Regions from separate parts of the Vibrio sp. 9-16B-A1 genome, predicted to be linked through region 2. Evidence: riboswitches for the same ligand, from Rfam matches in the RefSeq annotation. Region 2 holds a riboswitch; the other holds the start of a gene.
The links. A riboswitch is a leader RNA that binds a small molecule or an ion and turns the genes downstream of it on or off. The one in region 2 is predicted to bind thiamine pyrophosphate.

Region 1 (9,593 bases), on a different contig from region 2:
CTCAGCATCGTTTCATCAAGCTCGCCATCGAGCGAGATAGTGACCCAGTGCTTTTTGTTCATATAGTAACCCGGGATCACTGAATCAAACTCTTCGATCAGGGTTTCCACTTCGGCTGGTGGGGCTTTCAGGGTGACCCGTGCCGGCTCATCGAGCTGAGAGACCAGGGCATACATTTTACCCATCACTTTAAACACTTTCGCTTCCGGTCCGAACGGGAAACTGGCCTCCGCGCCGTTAAACAGACCGAGCGCCGCTTCTGCTTTGTCTTTATCCATAACTGTTCATCCTTTGAGCAACAGAGACAGCTTAACAGGTCTGCTCATCAGCGCAGCATTCATCCTGCAGAAATCCGATCACCTGCTCAAGCTGCTCATAGCAGGCCACACAAAACAGGGTCCGCCCTTCCCTGCGCTGAGTCAGCAAACCCGCCGATGCCAGACTGGAGATATGGTGAGACAGAGTGGAGCCCGGGATCGCCAGCTGCTCCTGAATCCCACCAACCGCAATACCCTGGTGGCCCGCTTTCACCACCACTTTAAAAATAGCCAGCCGGGTCGGATGGCCCAGTTCTTTCAATGCTTTAGCAACGATTTCTATATCCACCGATACACACCTGGTTTTATTCGAAATTTATCGAAATATAGCAGCTCAGCGCAGAAAATGCAGCCCTGCGTTCCTTCCTCCTCCCCAGCCTGGCTTTGAAAATTTTTTTCTTTAAAAATCATCGCGATCACTTTTATTTCGATATTTATCGAAATATTTCCCTTGACCATTTTCACCTCATTTCTATAATTCTCGAAATATAGAAGTTATCCAATACCGGAGTTTTTATGAATCAAGAGTTGCTCAACATGGGTCGCGAGGCCCTGGATATGTTTGTCTTTCTGGCGGCCGAACTGACGGTGCTGTTTCTGGTAATCAGTTATCTGGTGGGGGTACTGCAAAGCTACCTGACCCCGGAGAAGATCCAGTCGATCCTGAGTTCACAAAACGGACGCGGCTATGTGATCGCAGCGCTGCTGGGCTCGATCACCCCGTTCTGCTCCTGCTCCACTATCCCTTTCCTCAAAGGACTTTTAAGGGCGAGAGCCGGGTTTGGGCCTATGCTGGTGTTTTTGTTCGCCAGCCCGCTGCTGAACCCGGTGATCATTGGTCTGTTTGTGGTGACCTTTGGCTGGCAGGTGGCGCTGTTCTATTTTGGTATCGCCATGACTGTATCTGTCGTGGCAGGCTACGTGCTTGAACAGCTTGGCTTTGAGCGTTATGTAAAAGAAGAGGCCTATCAGGACGCAGGGTCATCAGCCTGCTCTGCGACCAGCTGCGCTCCGGCAAAACCGGCAGCCAGCCAGTGCTGCACCACGGCAAAGCCGGAACCACAAAGCAGCTGCTCAGCGGCTGACAAGGATTCAGCGGCAGAACAACCGGCCAGCGTAAACTGCTGCTCATCAGATGGTACCGCTGCGATGACACTGACCAAAAGCGAACCAAACCGCTGGGTCACTATCTGGCACAGTACCTGGAAAGATTTTAAGCAGGTTCTGCCCTACCTGATGCTCGGCATCGCTATTGGTTCGTTTATCTACGGCTTTATCCCGACTGAGCTTATCAGCCAGTACGCAGGCGCTGATAAGTGGTATGCGATCCCATTGGCCGCGGTGATCGGTATTCCGCTCTATATCCGCGCAGAAGCAGTGATCCCGCTCAGTGCCGCGCTGGTACAAAAAGGTATGGCGCTGGGCTCGGTGATGGCGCTGATCATCGGCAGTGCCGGGGCGAGTCTGACCGAAGTGATCCTGCTGAAATCGCTGTTTAAGACGCCAATGATCGCAGCGTTTCTCAGTGTGATACTGGGCATGGCGGTCAGTGCGGGCTGGCTTTACACCCTGCTGTTCTGAGAATAACTGTCCTGATGATAAAAAAGCGCCGGCCACTGAGGCCGGCGCTTTTTTATGAAGATAACCGCTAAACCGGAAGTACCCGGTTACGTCCCAGACGTTTGGCTTCGTAGAGCTGGATGTCTGAACGGTCCACGAGATCATGCGGGGTTTCCCCCGGCTGATACTCAGCCACACCGAATGAAGCGGTGACAGATTTCACCATCTTGCCGCTGCGTTTATCACGAATGGTCAGTTTTTCCAGGCTGGTACGCACTGATTCAGCAAAACGAATCGCGCTGCGCAGTGCTTTAGCCGGAACGATGTAAGCGAACTCTTCACCACCGAAACGATAAGCAGCGATACCATCACGGCAGGAGGTCTGCAGACGTTTGGCAATCGACTTAATCACCATATCGCCAAACAGGTGGCCGTACTGGTCGTTGTAAGATTTGAAGTGATCGATGTCGAGCAGTATTACACAGAACTGCTCACCCGCGCTGCAGTAAGCTTCGATATCTTTATCAAAGGCGCGGCGGTTCATCAGGCTGGAGAGGCCGTCAAACAGCGAATCCTGCTGTACTTTAGCCAGCTGATCTTTGAGCTGTTCGATCTCGCTGCTGGCGACATTGAGCTGATTGTTGAGAAACTGAGTGGTATGGCGGATGTCTTTGGACTCCACCAGCAGATCCCGCACGAGCCCCATGACTTCATCAAACGAAAGGCCTTCATCTTCCATCCGTTCAAGGCTGCTGAAACTCTTATCAATCTGGGTCTGAAAAGCACTGGTGTTGTTCAGGGTGTCGGACATCGAGTGAGAAACTTCACTCAAAAGACGCTCCAGACTCTGGCGCATGTGCGCCACATCGGTCTCTGTCTTTTGCGCCACGTACGTGCGGTACAGAGCCTGACTCTGGGCAGACGGACACACCCCATACTGATCAATGACCTCTTCCAGATCCCGGTTGAGCTCCGGCAGGGTGTTGTCGACGTAAGTATACCAAAGCGCGTAATTACTCGGCGTTGTCGGAACCTGATTCTTGATCATCAGAGGAACCGCCTTACGCAAATTTTCCGTAGCCTTCTGAAATTCTTCTTTTTTACTCATTTATTTTCTCAAACGTTCAGCGATGGACGCGGCTATCTTTAAAAATAGCTGAAATTTCCCTGCGATGAGACATCAATCGCAGCAAATTTTACTGACATTCCCATTCTAAAATCAATCGATGCCAAGTTCGACCAAAAATTAGAGATTTACAGTGTAAATATTGCGCGGCTCACCCTCTGTAGCTCAGGTAACATCCTGCGCCGGCCCTGAGCTGATACAAACCGCAATGAGCCAGAAACGAAAGAGCTTGTCTCTGCTACTGGTGTCCCGGATAAAAATGGTGAACCGGACCGTGGCCATTGCCGACCTGCAGCTCATCGGCGTGTGTGAGTGCCAGGGTGAGATAGGATTTTGCCATCGCCACCGCATCAGCAAGCGCCCTGCCCTTTGCAAGATATGAAGCAATGGCAGCAGACAGGGTACAGCCAGTGCCGTGGGTATTGCGGGTCACGACTCTTTGCGCCGAAAAGCGCCGGGTTTCACCGTCCTGAAGCAGCAGATCACAGCTGTCCGCTTCGTTCTCCAGGTGCCCGCCCTTAAGCAGGATGGCACCACAATCCAGGACGCGCAGCGCGGTCAGCATCGCTTCCATCTGCGCCTGATTTTGAGGAATGGGCAGCCTTGTCAGTACCGCGCTCTCAGGCAGGTTGGGCGTGATCAGGTCAGCCAGTGGCAACAGATGCTGTTTGAGTGAGTCCACTGCCCCACTCTCAAGCAGCAGATCGCCGCTGGTGGCCACCATCACAGGATCCACTACTACAAAATCCGGCTGGTACTGACGAATTTTGTCCGCCACCACCCGAATGATTTCCGCGTCTGCCAGCATGCCCACTTTCACCGCTTTTACGTTGAGATCGCCAAACACCGCATCGAGCTGATGAGCCACATGAAGCGCAGGAATGGGAAAAACGGCGCTGACGCCAAGGGTATTCTGGGCGGTTATCGCGGTGATTACCGAGCAGGCATAACCGCCAGTGGCAGAGATGGCCTTGATATCGGCCTGGATACCGGCGCCGCCACCGCTGTCTGAGCCGGCAATGGTCAGGACGACTGGAGTAACAATGGAAGTTGGATGAGTCATATACGCTCCTGTAAAGGACGTACAGGAACCGGCGCCCACGGCCTGGAGGCACCGGTGCGCAAGATAGTTCCCTACGTCAGTGTTAACTGAATCAGGTTCTGCGGGTCCCGCAATGCGATCTCAGCCTGCACAATGCAGGCACCCCGACTATTTCGCAGCTCAGTTTACACTTAGCGGCTGGCTTTGGCACGTACCGCTTTAATGAGCACCGAGGTATCCATGCGCCCTTCTCCCTGTGCAGAAAGGGCTTTGTAATCTTCAATGGTGGTTTCGGTGACCGGAAGACTCAGGCCCTGACGCCTGGCTTCGTCCAGGCAAAAGCCGAGGTCTTTGATCATCCAGTCGATGGCAAAGCCAAAATCAAACTCATTATTAGCCATGGTTTCAGCTCGGTTTTCCATCTGCCATGAACCGGCCGCGCCATTTTTAAGGCAGGCCACCAGCGCAGGAATATCCAGACCGGCTTTTTCCGCCAGCAGCAGGCCTTCAGAAAGCCCGTTAAGAATGCCGCCAATACAGATCTGATTGACCATTTTGGCACGCTGCCCCTGCCCTGCTTTACCCATCAGTACCGCAGAGCGGCCATAAGCATCAAACACCGGCTTAAGCTCATCAAACAGCGCCTGATCTCCGCCGCACATAATCGTAAGCACGCCGTTTTCTGCGCCAGCCTGGCCTCCGGATACCGGTGCATCCATAAAGCGCACCCCGGCCTTCTCTGCGGCCTCTGAGAGCTCTTCTGCCAGCAATGCAGAGGTCGTGGTATGGTCGACCAGAACCGACCCCGCTTTCATCGCAGAGAGCGCGCCTGAGTCCGGGTTGGTCATCTGGCGCACGTCATCATCGTTGCCCACGCAGGTCAGCACCACGTCCGCCTCTTTAACACATTCGGCCACGCTGGTGGCCATCTGCCCACCATACTGCGCAGCCCAGCGCTCCGCTTTTTCAGTGGTGCGGTTAAATACCGTCACTTCAAATCCGGCTTTTTGCAGGTGACCGGCCATCGGATAGCCCATCACCCCAAGTCCGATAAAACTGACTTTCATAAACTTCTCCCTGTTCTCTGTTGTTCTTATAGGTATAAAAAAACCGGGCCATATCAAGCCCGGTTTTTCAATTCAGCAATTACAGCTCAGCGTTGTGGTAAACCTGCTGAACATCATCACAGTCATCCAGAAGATCCAGGAATTTCTGGAACTTCTCAGCGTCGTCGCCGGTTACCGGAGTGTGGTTCTGAGGAACGAAAGTGATCTCTTCCACGTCCAGGGTTACGTCCGGCATCTGGCTGTTCAGAGCAGTTTTCGCTTTGAAGAACTCAGTGTGCGGAGCGAATACGGTCATTACACCGTCTTCCAGCTCGATGTCAGTCACGTCTACGTCTTCCATCATCAGCATTTCCAGTACGGCTTCTTCGTCGTCGCCTTTAAACTGGAATACTGCCTGGTGGTCAAACATGTGCGAAACCGCACCCGGGCTGCCGATTTTCGCGCCGGTCTTCACAAAGCACTGGCGAACATCCTGGAAAGTACGGTTGCCGTTGTCAGTCAGACAGTCAACGATAACGCTCGCGCCACCCGGGCCAAAACCTTCGTAGCGTGCTGGCTGGTAGTCTTCGCCGCCGCCGCCGGTCGCTTTGTCCAGCGCTTTGTCGATTACGTGAGCCGGTACCTGGTCTTTCTTCGCTTTTGCGATCAGGTGTTTCAGAGACAGGTTAGTATCCGGGTCTGCACCGCCGTTCTTGGCTGCTACATAAATCTCTTTGCCATATTTGGAATAAACTTTAATTTTTGCGCCTTGGGTTTTCGCCATAGAGGCTTTGCGCACTTCAAAACTTCTTCCCATCGGGATGTTCTCTCTGCTTCAGTTAACGCGAATCATGACACGGCCGGGCCCGCTTTTCTTTGCCCGCCGAGGGTGATCAGGCTACGCCCATCACCTGCTTATATTTTTGTACCGACTGCTCAAACCACGCCCGGTGTGTGTCGTCAATCAGCGTAGCCAGGTGATCGGAAAGTACTTCCGGACCGGCCTGAGCCTGCTTGATCTTCCACACCAAAAACGATGCCTGCTTATCGATCTCGATACGAAGCTTCTCTTCGGCGGGCAAAAGCGACAGGTTAAATGACATGGCTGTGTCTCAATCGGTGAATATCAGGCGGGAGAATATACCATAGTGAGACGGTTTTGGGGAATGCCTGGCAGGCGGGCTGTGAGATTGGCGGAATATGGCCGCAAAAGCGGTGAAAAAAACGTGCCCGGCAAAGCCAGGCACGCCACTTAACGGAGATCAGAACACTTCGTTGACGTGGAAATAGAAAGTTCCGCCATGCTCACCCCAGCCGATATCAGCGCGGATGTTCACTTTGTCTTTGATTTTCAGCCGGAAACCGGTACCGGCGCTGGTGACGGTCTTATCCCACAGGCCGGAAACGTCTTCCGCCACGGTACCCGCCGCGCCCCAGAACACCATACCAACGCGCCAGTATACCGGCAGACGGTACTCGACCTGGCCCATCATCATCTGGTTATCCCGGTAGCGGCCCTGCATGTAGCCACGCATCATGTCCTTACCACCCAGATCCGGCAGCTGGTTCCATGGCACCTTACCTGAGGTCAGGTTTGCCTGCACCTGCCACGCCAGCAGACCCGGCACCGGCGCCAGTGAATAATACTGAGAGGCCTTAAAATCGTATTTGCCAAAGTTCTCTGAGTTAGTCGTATCACGGTAGTAACCCAGGTCGGCCTGCAGCAGGGTACCTTCGGAAGCATTGGTGACATTGTCACGGCTATCGTATGCATTAGAGACAAACAGGCCATAACTGGTGTTACCGGTCAGCTCTGAGGCATATTTGCCCGCCGCCTGAACATCATATTCAATCTTGTCCGGGCTAACCGATTTGACGTTACCACCGATCCCAACAAAGTAATCCCCGCTGACCCGTGTCAGCCAGGTCGGTCTGATGTCGGCGACCTTCTCTTTGAAATCGACCCGGTTGTCGTCCTGCTGGCCATTGGCCCAGCCGCGCCCGTAATACACCGCTGCATCGTCAAACACCTTGATGTCGGTGAAAATGCGGTTATCGCCACCGTTGTAGAAATGCTTGTTACTGAAGGTGATCCCCATGGATCCGTTGGTCGAGATATAAGGGTTGATCACCATCGAAGACGGCTGGCCAGCCCCCTGCTCCGGATCCCCGTACAGGCCCACATACAGCATGCCCACGCCCAGCCCCTGCTCAGGGGTGTAGAACACCGCGGGAATGTAGCTGGAGTTAAGCCCCTGCTGTTTGTCGTACTCCTGCTCGGCCCCAATTACGCCAAGCACGCCGTCAAGCGTATCGGTGGTGGTGTTGGGCGTGGCTTCAATCAGCGGCGTAACTTCCGCTGCATGCACGAATGGAGAAACCACCAGCGAAGCGGCCAGCAGGTACCGGATTACAGATCGTTCAGGTTGCATAGTCTTTTGGCAAAAGGTCAGGGATCAGAGTGTCGGAATTATAATCCAAAATAATCAGAAGATTACAGATTTGTTCAAATCGCTGAGGAGGAATGACCAGTCAGGCCAAACATGGAAAGTAAGTGGTAGCCGGGGGAAATTTTCGCGCAACGCGCCTCTCCCCCAGAGATTGGCGGATAATTCAGGTGTGCCTTCTGCAGCTGGCACACTCTGCATCGTTGATGAGCCCGCGTTGAAAGCGGAGCTCCTGATGATCAGTGGTCGAGCAGACCCAGCTCTTCGGCTTCTTCAATGGTCAAACCGCTCTCACGGATCTCCCTTAAAGCCTCGATACGGCGTCGTGCTGCTGCACATCTCATTCTTTTGCTGGTTGGCTTGGGCGTGGCTTCATCCTTGAGGTCCCACTTGTCAGCCATACGAGCCATTTCATCATGGTCAATAGAATTAATGGACATATACACCTCCGAAAAACCATGTACTCGGGACACCTGTCTTGTAGCAAAGCCCGCATCGGGTTGTTAAGAAAAACTGTGCCGGAATGTGAGCTAACTAATAATTCCATCATCAAACGGGAAAAACGGCTGAATAATGCTGGTACAGCGTGAATATTGCGATTAAATTTAGCGGAATACCCTGCATAAAATCAGTGTGACCGGGCTCTCACAGCCACAGCAGCCTGACCTTTCCCCATATAATCCAGTATAGCCTTCAGATTTTCCCGCTGCCCGCCCGTATGAGCTGATTTGTAAGCTGGCGATTTTTCAACCAAACTTAAGATAATCCCATCAACGCAGGACGCAGCTATGCTCAACCTGGATCAATGGCAAAGCCAGATCACCTACTGGTATCAGAACCGGAACGATGATCAAGTGGAAGAGCTGATCCCCCTGATCATGCATCCGCCGGTCACCCTCTGGGGACCGGAAGCTTCCCCCAAACAGGGCAAGGCACTGGCATGCTGGCTGGACGGCTGTATGCGTGTCTACCAGTACTACATTACTCAGGGTCAGGAGATGACCGCCTACCAGTATCTCAACTTTGCCTACGCCAAAATGCAGGCACTGGCGAGCGATGCCATGGCAGACCGGGAACTGAAACTGTGGGCGATGGAGAGGCTGGAACATTTAATCGTGGTACTGCTGGAGCACTGCAGCCGTTGTCACTGGCTCAGCGAATGTGAAAACCAGGTGGAAGGGCATATTCACTTTATGGCAGCGCAGCACAACATCGATCTGGAAGACAACCGGAACGATGATCAGGGTGCATCCATGTGATCCGAAAGCATGATCATGGTGATGATCATTGTTTCTGCGGGGAAGAAATCCTGAATTTCAGGCAAAAAAAGGGCGGGCTATCCAACCCGCCTAAATTTCATTATTCATGAATGAACAATATGAGCCATCTATTAATTCATTGAAATGACAGGGCTAACTCTCATTTCGTGAACCACTTTAGCAACCGGTTGGCCCGGTTTTGTCAGGGCTTTGTCAACTTGAGTGGTTTTTATGCAAAGTTACGGTCAAATCAATACGAGAGCCCGGCCCATTAGTGATTTTTATATCAGCCGCCAGCCGCCACTTCGTCGAGAACCCGCATCACCGACTCATCGATATGACCTTCGAACACCTGCTTGCAGACTTTCCGCCGCACCGCCAGGCCACCGATCAGTTTCTCTATCGACAAATGACGGTTATCGCCACCGGCATGGAACAGCTCGATGGTCTTGCTCAGGGTTTCATACGGGATCACTTCCTGACCCACTTTCAGCCAGTCGAGCTTCTCTATGAGCTCCTGACACTCATCCATGATCGCCTGGTGTGGATGCCCGGTCATTGCCGAAAGAGCCGTTACAGAGCGTTCCAGAGCCTCTGGTGAGGTATATTTGGAAAGGGTGATGGTCAGCTCGTCCGCATTGATCTCTACCAGGTGCTTACGCTGCTTCACCCGGCGTCCGAGACGGCCCTTGCCTTTACCCGGATTACGCTGGATCGGCTCAAACTCACCATCGATGACCCCGGCCAGTTCTTCCAGCCTCTGGCTCGATACCATCTCGTTGCGCAGCGGGTTAGG
Region 2 (9,593 bases):
CTTTAAGCTTAAGGCGTTTGGCCTGGAAGGCGGTCTGAAAGGTCAGCTGAAAGTGTCTCAGAAAGACAAAGGTCCGTATGTGGTCGGCGAGGTGAACATCACCGACGGTACTTACCGCTCCTTTGGTCAGGACCTGCTGATCAATAAAGGTAAGATCCTGATGAATGGCCCGGTTGACCTGCCATACGTCTCGATTGAGGCGATCCGTAACCCGGATAATACCCGCGATGGCGTAACGGCCGGTATCCGGGTTGACGGCCCGGCCAGTGAGCCTTCGGTGACGATTTTCTCAGACCCGTCTATGCCACAGGCGAACCAGCTCTCCTATCTGCTGCGTGGTCAGGATATCGACGCAGAAACCGGCGGCAATATGATGACCACCACCCTGATCGGCCTGAGTCTGGCCAAAAGCGGTAAGTTAGTGGGTGAGCTCGGGCAGGCCTTCGGGGTGCAGGATCTGCAGCTCGATACAGCCGGTTCCGGTGATGAATCTCAGGTTACTGTGAGCGGGTACATCCTTCCGGGCTTGCAGGTGAAGTACGGAGTTGGCATATTTAACTCACTTGGTGAGTTTACCGTTCGTTACCGCCTGATGACCGACCTGTATCTGGAAGCGGTCTCCGGCACCACCAGTGCGGTTGATTTGCTTTACCAGTTTGAGTTTGATTAGAGGCGTGATATGGAACAGTTGGTCTTTGTATACGGAACGCTCCGTCAGGGAGAAGAGAATCACCATTTTCTGGAAGGGTGTGAACTGGTGGCGCAGTACCGTACCGCAGCTGATTACGCGCTTTACGATCTGGGGAGCTATCCCGGATTGTCTGAAGGTCAGCAGGAAGTGTGTGGGGAGATCTACCGTATTACCCCACAAACCCTGGTCCGGCTCGATCATCTGGAAGACGTACCTTACGAGTATCGCCGGGAGAAGATCGATACCCCTTACGGTGAAGCCTGGATTTACCTGTACCAGGATGGCAGTAAGCTTTCTGAACGAATCGATTCCGGTGACTGGTGTCAGCGTTTTTAACCTCTTAAGATTCAAACAAAAACAGCCGGGAACTCCCGGCTGTTTTTTTATTCTTCCTTACTGGCGGTCCATATCCCGGTAGAACTCAAGAAAGGATTCGACTTTGCGCACCATATTTTTTGAGCCGACGAAGAATGGCACCCGCTGGTGCAGTTCGGTCGGTTCAATATCCATGATCCGGCGCGCACCGTCTGAGGCCATACCGCCTGCCTGCTCAATCAGGAATGCCATTGGGTTGCACTCATACAGCAGGCGCAGCTTACCATTAGGGTAGGCTTCGGTGCTCGGGTAGAGGTAGATGCCGCCGTGAAGCAGGTTGCGGTGGAAATCCGACACCAGCGAACCGATATAACGTGAAGTATATGGGCGGCCTTTTTCCGGCACACTCTCCTGGCAGTACTTGATGTACTTCTTCACACCGGTCGGGAACTTGATGTAGTTACCTTCGTTGATCGAGTAGATACGGCCATCTTCCGGGGTCTGCATGCTTTCGTGAGACAGGCAGAACACACCAAGGGACGGGTCGTAGGTAAAGCCGTGTACGCCTTTACCCGTGGTGTATACCAGCATGGTCGAAGAACCGTAGATGATGTAACCCGCTGCGACCTGCTTGTTACCCGGCTGAAGGAAGTCTTCTTCGGTCGGGGTGGTGCCAATCGGGGATACCCGGCGGTAGATGGAGAAGATGGTACCAACGGAAACGTTTACGTCTATGTTCGAAGAACCATCCAGTGGATCCATCAACACCACGTATTTGGCGTTTTTGTTCAGCTCTTTATTGAACACCACCGCTTCGTCTTCTTCTTCACTGGCGACGCCACATACCTGGTCGCGGGCCTCCAGTGCAGCCTTAAATTTGTCATTGGCATAGACATCCAGCTTTTGCTGGGCTTCGCCCTGAACGTTTTCTGAGCCAACTGCACCGGCAATATCCACCAGGCCAGCTTTGTTGATTTCGCGGTTAACAATTTTAGCAGCCAGTTTAATCGAACCGAGCAGAGAGGAAAGTTCGCCGCTGGCATGGGGGAAATCATGCTGTTTCTCGACGATAAACTCACCTAAGGTACGAATTTCAGACATCTTTTTTCCTTTTTAACAGATGTTGGGGGTTATTCTGACGTAACTCACTTGAATGGGGAGGGGGTTTTAGCCAAGATAAGCACAGTTCCACAGCCAGGCGAAAGTTGTGTCAGTTACATTGCGATAACCTTCTTTGGGTTATTCGTCAGTTCTCATATTGTATCGCCCTGATCTTTTTAATGGTAATGAAGTAACTCAGTTGTTAACGGGGTGTTTCGGCTTCTCCGGCCGGTTTTCGCAGGCAGTGATATGCCACTCAATAACGCCGCAAGCTGTCGCTTCGGTGAGCAAACAGGACGTCTTTTTATGCATATTCATATTCTCGGTATCTGTGGCACATTTATGGGCGGGATTGCCATGCTGGCCCGTCAGCTCGGACACAAAGTGACCGGCAGTGACGCTAATGTCTACCCGCCGATGAGCACCATGCTGGAAGAGCAGGGGATTGAGATCATCCAGGGATTTGATCCGGCTCAGCTGAAGCCGGAGCCAGACCTGGTGGTGGTTGGTAACGCCATGAGCCGGGGAAATCCGTGCGTTGAGCACGTGCTGAACCACAACCTGAGATACACATCCGGCCCTCAGTGGCTGCAGGATCACCTGCTGCATGACCGCTGGGTTTTGGCAGTCGCAGGTACTCACGGCAAGACGACTACTTCCAGTATGCTGGCGTGGATTTTAGAGGATTGCGGCTATCAGCCAGGCTTTCTGGTTGGTGGCGTTCTGGGCAACTTTGGCATCTCCGCCCGGCTGGGTGAGAGTATGTTCTTTGTGGTCGAAGCCGATGAATATGACAGTGCTTTTTTCGACAAGCGATCTAAGTTTGTTCACTACCATCCGCGCACTCTGGTGCTGAACAATCTGGAGTTTGACCACGCCGATATCTTTGACGATCTGGAAGCGATTAAGCGCCAGTTCCATCACCTTGTGCGTACCGTGCCGGGTAACGGCCGGTTGCTGGTTCCTGAGCAGGATGAAGCCCTGCATGACGTGCTGGAGCGCGGCTGCTGGACGGAGAAAGAGCTGGTCAATGGCCGTGGTGACTGGCAGGCGCATAAACATCAGCGCGATGGCAGTGACTTTGACGTTTCGTTCAAAGGCGAAGTCGTGGGCCGGGTGCAATGGGATCTGGTCGGAGAGCACAACGTCAGCAATGCGCTGATGGCGGTGGCGGCTGCCCGCCATGTTGGTGTGACCCCGGATCTGGCCTGTGAAGCCCTGGGCCGGTTTATCAACACCAAACGCCGTCTGGAGCACAAAGGTTCAGTGAACGACATTGAGCTCTACGATGATTTTGCCCATCACCCAACCGCGATCAGGCTGACGCTGCAGGGGCTGAGAGACAAAGTGGGCAACGACCGCATTCTTGCGGTACTGGAACCCCGCTCCAGCACCATGAAGCTGGGCGTTCATAAGGACGATTTGGCTGGTGCCCTCAGTCAGGCTGATGAAGTGTTTATGTTCCAGCCCGACAACATTCAGTGGGAAGTGAGCGAAGTGACCGACCGCTGCCTGCAAACCGCACACCATGAGCACGACCTGGACCGTTTGGTCAGCAGGGTGACAGAGAGTGCCCGCGCAGGCGATAAGATCCTGGTGATGAGCAATGGAGGATTCGGCGGTATTCACCAGAAAATCCTGGACCAGCTGGCTAATCGCTGAGTTAAGCGCGAAAATAGAGATCAGACTCCGGAAAAGAGAGGCAGTGTGGAGTGAGTCGAATATGCTCCTCCCAGGACCCAGGACCCAGGACCCAGGACCCAGGACCCAGGACCCAGGACCCAGGACCCAGGATCACTGTCTCCACCAAAAAGTTGAACTATGAAAGATAAAAACAAATCCATCACCCTTGCCTGGACCGGTGCCTCCGGTGCCCCTTATGGTCTTAAGCTGCTGCAGACCCTGCTGGCAGCAGAGTACCAGGTTTACCTGCTTATCTCATCGGCCGCGCGGGTGGTGTTGGCGACCGAGCACGGCCTGAAACTGCCGGCCGGGCCGGACGCGGCTAAAAAAGCCCTGGTGGAGCACCTTGGCTGTGAAGCGGACAGGCTGACGGTTTGTGGCAAAGAGGACTGGTTCTCACCGGTCGCTTCTGGCTCGGCTGCGCCAAAACAGATGGTGGTCTGCCCGTGCAGTGCCGGCAGCGTAGCGGCGATCGCCCACGGCATGTCGGACAATCTGACTGAACGGGCGGCAGATGTGGTGCTCAAAGAGCGCGGCCAGCTTATTCTGGTGGTGCGCGAAACCCCGCTTTCCACTCTGCATCTTGAGAATATGCACAAGCTCTCTCAGATGGGGGTGACCATTATGCCGGCGTCCCCGGGTTTTTATCATCAGCCGAAGTCGGTTGAGGATCTGGTCGATTTTATGGTGGCGCGCGTGCTGGATCACCTCGGTATCGACAACACGCTTATCCCCCGCTGGGGTTATGACAGCCGCGGCTAAAATCAACCCGGCATATAGCAGCTTTGTGAAGATAAGGTTACAATGCGTCTGAACTCAACGGGGTGCCGCGTACGAGCGTGGCTGAGAGAATACCCGTCGACCTGAACCAGATAATGCTGGCGTAGGAATTGAGTAACTGATCTCAACCCCTGTGCCGCTCACCTATCAAGGAGCGAACAGTGAACAAAACACTGCTGCCGGTAGCTATTGCTGCCGCATTCTCATCTGCTGCGCTGGCAGCCCAACCAACCCTGACCGTTTATACCTACGACTCTTTTGCCGCTGACTGGGGCCCGGGCCCGGTTATAACCAAAGCGTTTGAAGCTGAGTGTGACTGCACCCTGAATCTGGTGGCGCTGGATGATGGCGTTTCCATTCTTAACCGCCTGCGCCTTGAAGGTAAGAACAGCAAAGCGGACGTGGTTCTGGGGCTGGATAACAACCTGATCGACGAAGCAAAGAAAACCGGCCTGCTGGCTGAGCACAGTGTCGACACCGCTAAACTGACCCTGCCAGGTGGCTGGCAGGACAAGACTTTTGTACCTTATGACTACGGCTATTTTGCGTTTGTTTACAACAAGCAGAAGCTGACGAACCCGCCGGCGAGTCTGAAAGAGCTGATCGAAGAGCGTGATGACCTGAAAGTGATCTACCAGGACCCGCGCACGTCTACGCCGGGTCAGGGCCTGATGCTGTGGATGAAGTCGGTGTATGGCGATGGTGCGTCTTCTGCCTGGCAGCAACTGGCAAAGAAAACCGTGACCGTCACCAAGGGCTGGAGCGAAGCTTACTCTATGTTCCTGAAAGGGGAGTCGGACATGGTGCTTTCGTACACCACCTCGCCGGCTTATCACCTGATCGCTGAGAGCGATGATAACTACGCCGCGGCGGACTTTGCTGAAGGTCACTACACCCAGGTGGAAGTCGCCGCTAAAGTAGCTTCTTCGCAGCAGCCTGAGCTGGCTGAGCGCTTTATGCAGTTTATCCTGAGCGATGCCTTCCAGGGTGCGATGCCTACTGGTAACTGGATGTACCCGGTGACCGGTGTGGCTCAGCCTAAAGGTTTTGAAAGTCTGACCCTGCCACAAAAAGCACTGGCGTTCAGCCCGGAAGAAGTGGCGAAAAACCGCCGTTCGTGGATCCGTGAATGGCAGTCGGCGCTGGTTAACTGATCCGATAAAGTCAATCCCGGCCATGCCCTGGAGGCATGGCCATTTTTTTGAGTGAGATATGGGCAAGATACCCAAAACAGGGCTGGTGGTTGTACTGGCGATCCTGCTGCTGGTCGGGCTGGCACTGACCAGCCTGATCCGCTTTGCACCCGGGCTGAATCCGGCGCAGGTGATTGGCGACCCTTACTACCTGCATGTAACCCGGTTCAGTTTTTATCAGGCGCTGCTCTCAACCCTGCTCAGCGTCGGCTTTGCGCTGCCGGTCGCCCACGCCCTGTCCCGGCGGCACTTTCGTGGCAAAGGGCTGCTGCTCAAACTTTTCTCCTCAACCCTGGTTTTGCCGGTGTTGGTGGGGGTATTTGGCCTGCTGGCCATCTATGGCAACAGTGGTCTGCTGGCCGGGCTGTTTGACTGGGACCTCTCCATTTACGGCCTGAGCGGTATTCTGCTGGCACATGTGTTTTTCAACCTGCCTTATGCGGCGCGCCTGCTGCTTCAGTCTCTGGAATCGGTGCCTGCAGAGCAGCACAAGCTGGCCGCGCATCTTGGGATGAGCGCCTGGCAGAAGTTTCGTTTTGTGGAGTGGCCGCGCCTGCGCCAGCAGCTTCCGCATGTGGCCGGGCTGGTGTTTATGCTCTGCTTTACCAGTTTTGCCACTGTGATGGCGCTGGGGGGCGGGCCTAAATCGACCACCATTGAGCTGGCCATCTATCAGGCGATCAAATACGACTTTGACCTGCAGGCCGGTGCGCTGCTGGCATTGTGGCAGATGGGGCTGTGTGCGCTGCTGGCGCTGGCGGTACAAAAGCTGGCCCGTCCGTTGCCGCCGGACGCAGCCAGCCAGGCGCTGGCGCCGGATTACAGCCGCGATTGCGTTAAAACCCTGCTGTGGGACTGGGGCTGGATAGGCGGCGCGGCTCTGCTGGTGCTCCCGCCGCTGGCGGCGGTGTTGCTGGCCGGACTGAACAGCCAGCTTGGCAGCGTGCTTGGCAGCGGTGCATTCTGGCGTGCGCTGGCGACCTCTGTGTCGATTGCGCTGTGTGCCGCTGTTCTGGCTCTGGGATGCGGTTTTGCGGTGCTGCTCAGCAGCCGGGCGCTGCGTTTGTCGGACAAAGCATTCTGGGCTGATAAAACCGAGCTGGTGGCGACCATGATCCTGGTGACGCCCGGGCTGGTGTTAAGTACCGGTCTGTTTCTGATGCTGCGGGAGTGGGGTGATATCAGCCGCACCGGAGTGGTGGTTGTTGTTCTGGTTAACGCCCTGATGGCACTGCCCTATGTGGTCAAAGCCCTTGCCCAGCCGATGCTGCACCTGGCGCAGCGCTACCGGTTTTTAAGCGCCAGCCTTGGGATCAGGGGGCTCAATCATCTTCGCCTGATCGAGTGGCGGGCGCTGAAAAAGCCAATATGCCACTCGCTGGCGCTGGGTTTCATGCTCTCTATGGGCGACCTCAGTGCCATCGCCCTGTTTGGCAGCCAGGATTTGCGAACCCTGCCATTGTACCTGTTTCAGCTGATGGGCAGTTACCAGATGGAGGCGGCCGCTGTGGTCTCTCTGGTATTGTTTGCCCTTTCTGTAGGCAGTTTTACCCTGATTGAACGTCTGTTAACCGGAGGCCGCAAAGCGTGACTCAACTGACTCTCGATAATGTTTTGTACCGTTATCAAAATGAAGCCTTTAACTTTGATCTTAAGGTGGACAGTGGTGACATTCTGGCACTGCTTGGGCCAAGCGGGGCGGGCAAATCGACCCTGCTGGCGCTGGTGGCCGGTTTTATCGAACCGCTCAGCGGAGATATTTATGCGGGCACGCGGCGCCTGAACGGGCTGGCGCCTTATCAGCGTCCGCTGGCGATGCTGTTTCAGGAGCATAATCTGTTTGCCCATCTCAGCCTGAGAGACAATATCGCTCTTGGGCTGCATCCGGGGCTGAAGCTTTCAAAAGAGCAGTGGCAACAGGCAGAGCAGGCGGCAGAGCTGGTGGGTATTGGCGCTTTGCTGGACCGGCTGCCTGAAGAGGTTTCCGGTGGTCAAAAGCAGCGGGCGGCATTGGCGCGCTGTTTTGTTCAGTCGTGTTCGCTGTGGCTGCTGGATGAGCCATTTTCAGCGCTCGACCCGGTGATCCGCGAAGAGATGCTGGGGCTGGTCAAAAATCTGGCCCGGGAAAAGCAGCTCAGCGTAGTCATGGTGACTCACCACCTGAGCGATGCCAGGGCGGTGGCGGATCGTTTTGCGTTTATGGCGGATGGCAGGGTGAAGGTGAGCGGAAGCATTGAAGCGCTCAGCCCGGACCACAGTGACCCTCAATTGAGCGCGTTTGTAAGAGCGGGCGGGTAGAAGTACCTGCGAGATTAAGCTCAATGGCTAAAGGCAGCCGGGAGTTGCCAGGCAAACTCTCCGCGCCAGGACGGCGCGGTGAAGCCCCATGGATGGGTTTATGCGTGTTTGCCTGGCGGCTCCCGGCTGGATCTCCGTACTTTTTACAGATTCTCCTCCGCAAACTCAGCCAGACGGCTGCGCACTACGCCATTCAGGTGCACATTGGCACTGCCTTCAAAGTTCTTAAACCGCTCCACCATATAGGTCAGCCCGGATGTCACCGGCGTCAGGTATGGTGAGTCGATCTGAGCCAGGTTACCTGAGCAGACGATCTTGGTACCCTCACCACAGCGGGTGATGATGGTTTTGATCTGTGAAGCGGTCAGGTTCTGGCACTCATCGAGCAGCACAAACGCATTCTGGATCGAACGGCCGCGCATAAAGTTGATCGACTTGAACTGAATATTGGCTTTGTCGCAGATGTACTTCAGCGAGCCTTCGGTGCAGTGGTCGTTTTTGTGCAGCGCTTCCAGGGTATCGGTTACCGCTGCCAGCCACGGCAGCATTTTCTCTTCTTCGCTGCCAGGCAGGAAGCCGATGGACTCACCGATATCCGGGGTGTTTCGGGTAACGATGATCTTATCGAACATACCGCGCTCAATGGTCATCTCCAGTGCTGCCGCCATCGCAAGCATGGTCTTACCACTACCAGCCGCGCCGGTCAGGATCACCATATCGATATCCGGGTCGAGCAGGGCGTCCATAGCCATTCCCTGGTAGACGTTTTTCGGCCGGATGTCCCACGCCTGGCGGCACAGCATCCGCTCCAGGCCGATATCACGAATCGTGACCGCTTCACCGTTACTGTCCTCCACCCGGGCAGCAAAATCACTGTCGTCATCGATCAGATACTGGTTGATGTAGGTGGGCTCAAGGTGGCCCTGGCTGATGGTGTGCCAGGTTTTCCCTCCAAGGGTTTTGCTTTCGACTTTTTCCACATTATCCCAGAAATTGCCCTGATATTTGTGGAAGCCTTTGGTCAGGAACTGAACGTCATCGATCAGCTGGTCGGTACGGTAATCCTCGACAAAGCGGACCCCGGCTCCTTTGGCGCGCAGACGCATGTTGATGTCTTTGGTCACCAGTACTACTTCACGTGGTGAACGTGTGTTCTGAAGGTAGATCACCGCGTTGAGGATCCGGTTGTCGCCCTCTTTGTCGGTGAAAGCCCGCACGGTCTCCTGCAGCCCGAAGTCGGACAGAATCGCCAGAGTGCCGCTCGATTTTCCGTTGCGGTTGAGGGAAATCCCTTCGGAGATCTGATCCGGAGTGGCATCGTGAAAGATGTTCTCCAGCGCCCGGATCGCCACGCGCGCATCGCGGGCCACATCCCGTTTACTGTCTTTTATCCGGTCGAGTTCTTCTAAAACGGTCATCGGAATGACCACGTCGTGTTCCTGGAAGGAATAGATAGCGAAAGGTTCATGAAGCAGGATGTTGGTGTCGAGCACAAACAATTTCCGGTCGGTATCGCCCATAAGCGTCTCCTT

Region 1: it holds a riboswitch for thiamine pyrophosphate, as region 2 does, so the genes downstream of both, thiD (bifunctional hydroxymethylpyrimidine kinase/phosphomethylpyrimidine kinase) here and thiB (thiamine ABC transporter substrate binding subunit) in region 2, are expected to answer to the same signal.

What each region holds. Positions count from the first base shown of each region.
Region 1 covers NZ_JBSDZD010000004.1:174,375-183,967, forward strand. The annotation lists gene ACVB80_RS08730 (MmcQ/YjbR family DNA-binding protein) at 1-278, opposite strand, end outside; gene ACVB80_RS08735 (ArsR/SmtB family transcription factor) at 310-606, opposite strand; gene ACVB80_RS08740 (permease) at 834-1,898, shown strand; gene ACVB80_RS08745 (GGDEF domain-containing protein) at 1,966-2,985, opposite strand; gene thiD (bifunctional hydroxymethylpyrimidine kinase/phosphomethylpyrimidine kinase) at 3,242-4,066, opposite strand; TPP riboswitch at 4,118-4,222, opposite strand; gene ACVB80_RS08755 (NAD(P)-dependent oxidoreductase) at 4,237-5,112, opposite strand; gene ACVB80_RS08760 (YebC/PmpR family DNA-binding transcriptional regulator) at 5,192-5,908, opposite strand; gene ACVB80_RS08765 (DUF3283 family protein) at 5,985-6,194, opposite strand; gene ACVB80_RS08770 (BamA/TamA family outer membrane protein) at 6,354-7,523, opposite strand; gene ACVB80_RS08775 (hypothetical protein) at 7,778-7,978, opposite strand; gene ACVB80_RS08780 (transcriptional regulator) at 8,327-8,797, shown strand; gene ACVB80_RS08785 (replication initiator protein RctB domain-containing protein) at 9,084-9,593, opposite strand, start outside.
Region 2 covers NZ_JBSDZD010000008.1:74,444-84,036, forward strand. The annotation lists gene tamB (autotransporter assembly complex protein TamB) at 1-670, shown strand, start outside; gene ACVB80_RS14105 (gamma-glutamylcyclotransferase family protein) at 680-1,027, shown strand; gene fbp (class 1 fructose-bisphosphatase) at 1,085-2,107, opposite strand; gene mpl (UDP-N-acetylmuramate:L-alanyl-gamma-D-glutamyl-meso-diaminopimelate ligase) at 2,414-3,769, shown strand; gene ACVB80_RS14120 (flavin prenyltransferase UbiX) at 3,929-4,552, shown strand; TPP riboswitch at 4,601-4,697, shown strand; gene thiB (thiamine ABC transporter substrate binding subunit) at 4,732-5,724, shown strand; gene thiP (thiamine/thiamine pyrophosphate ABC transporter permease ThiP) at 5,783-7,354, shown strand; gene thiQ (thiamine ABC transporter ATP-binding protein) at 7,351-8,061, shown strand; gene ACVB80_RS14140 (PhoH family protein) at 8,205-9,581, opposite strand.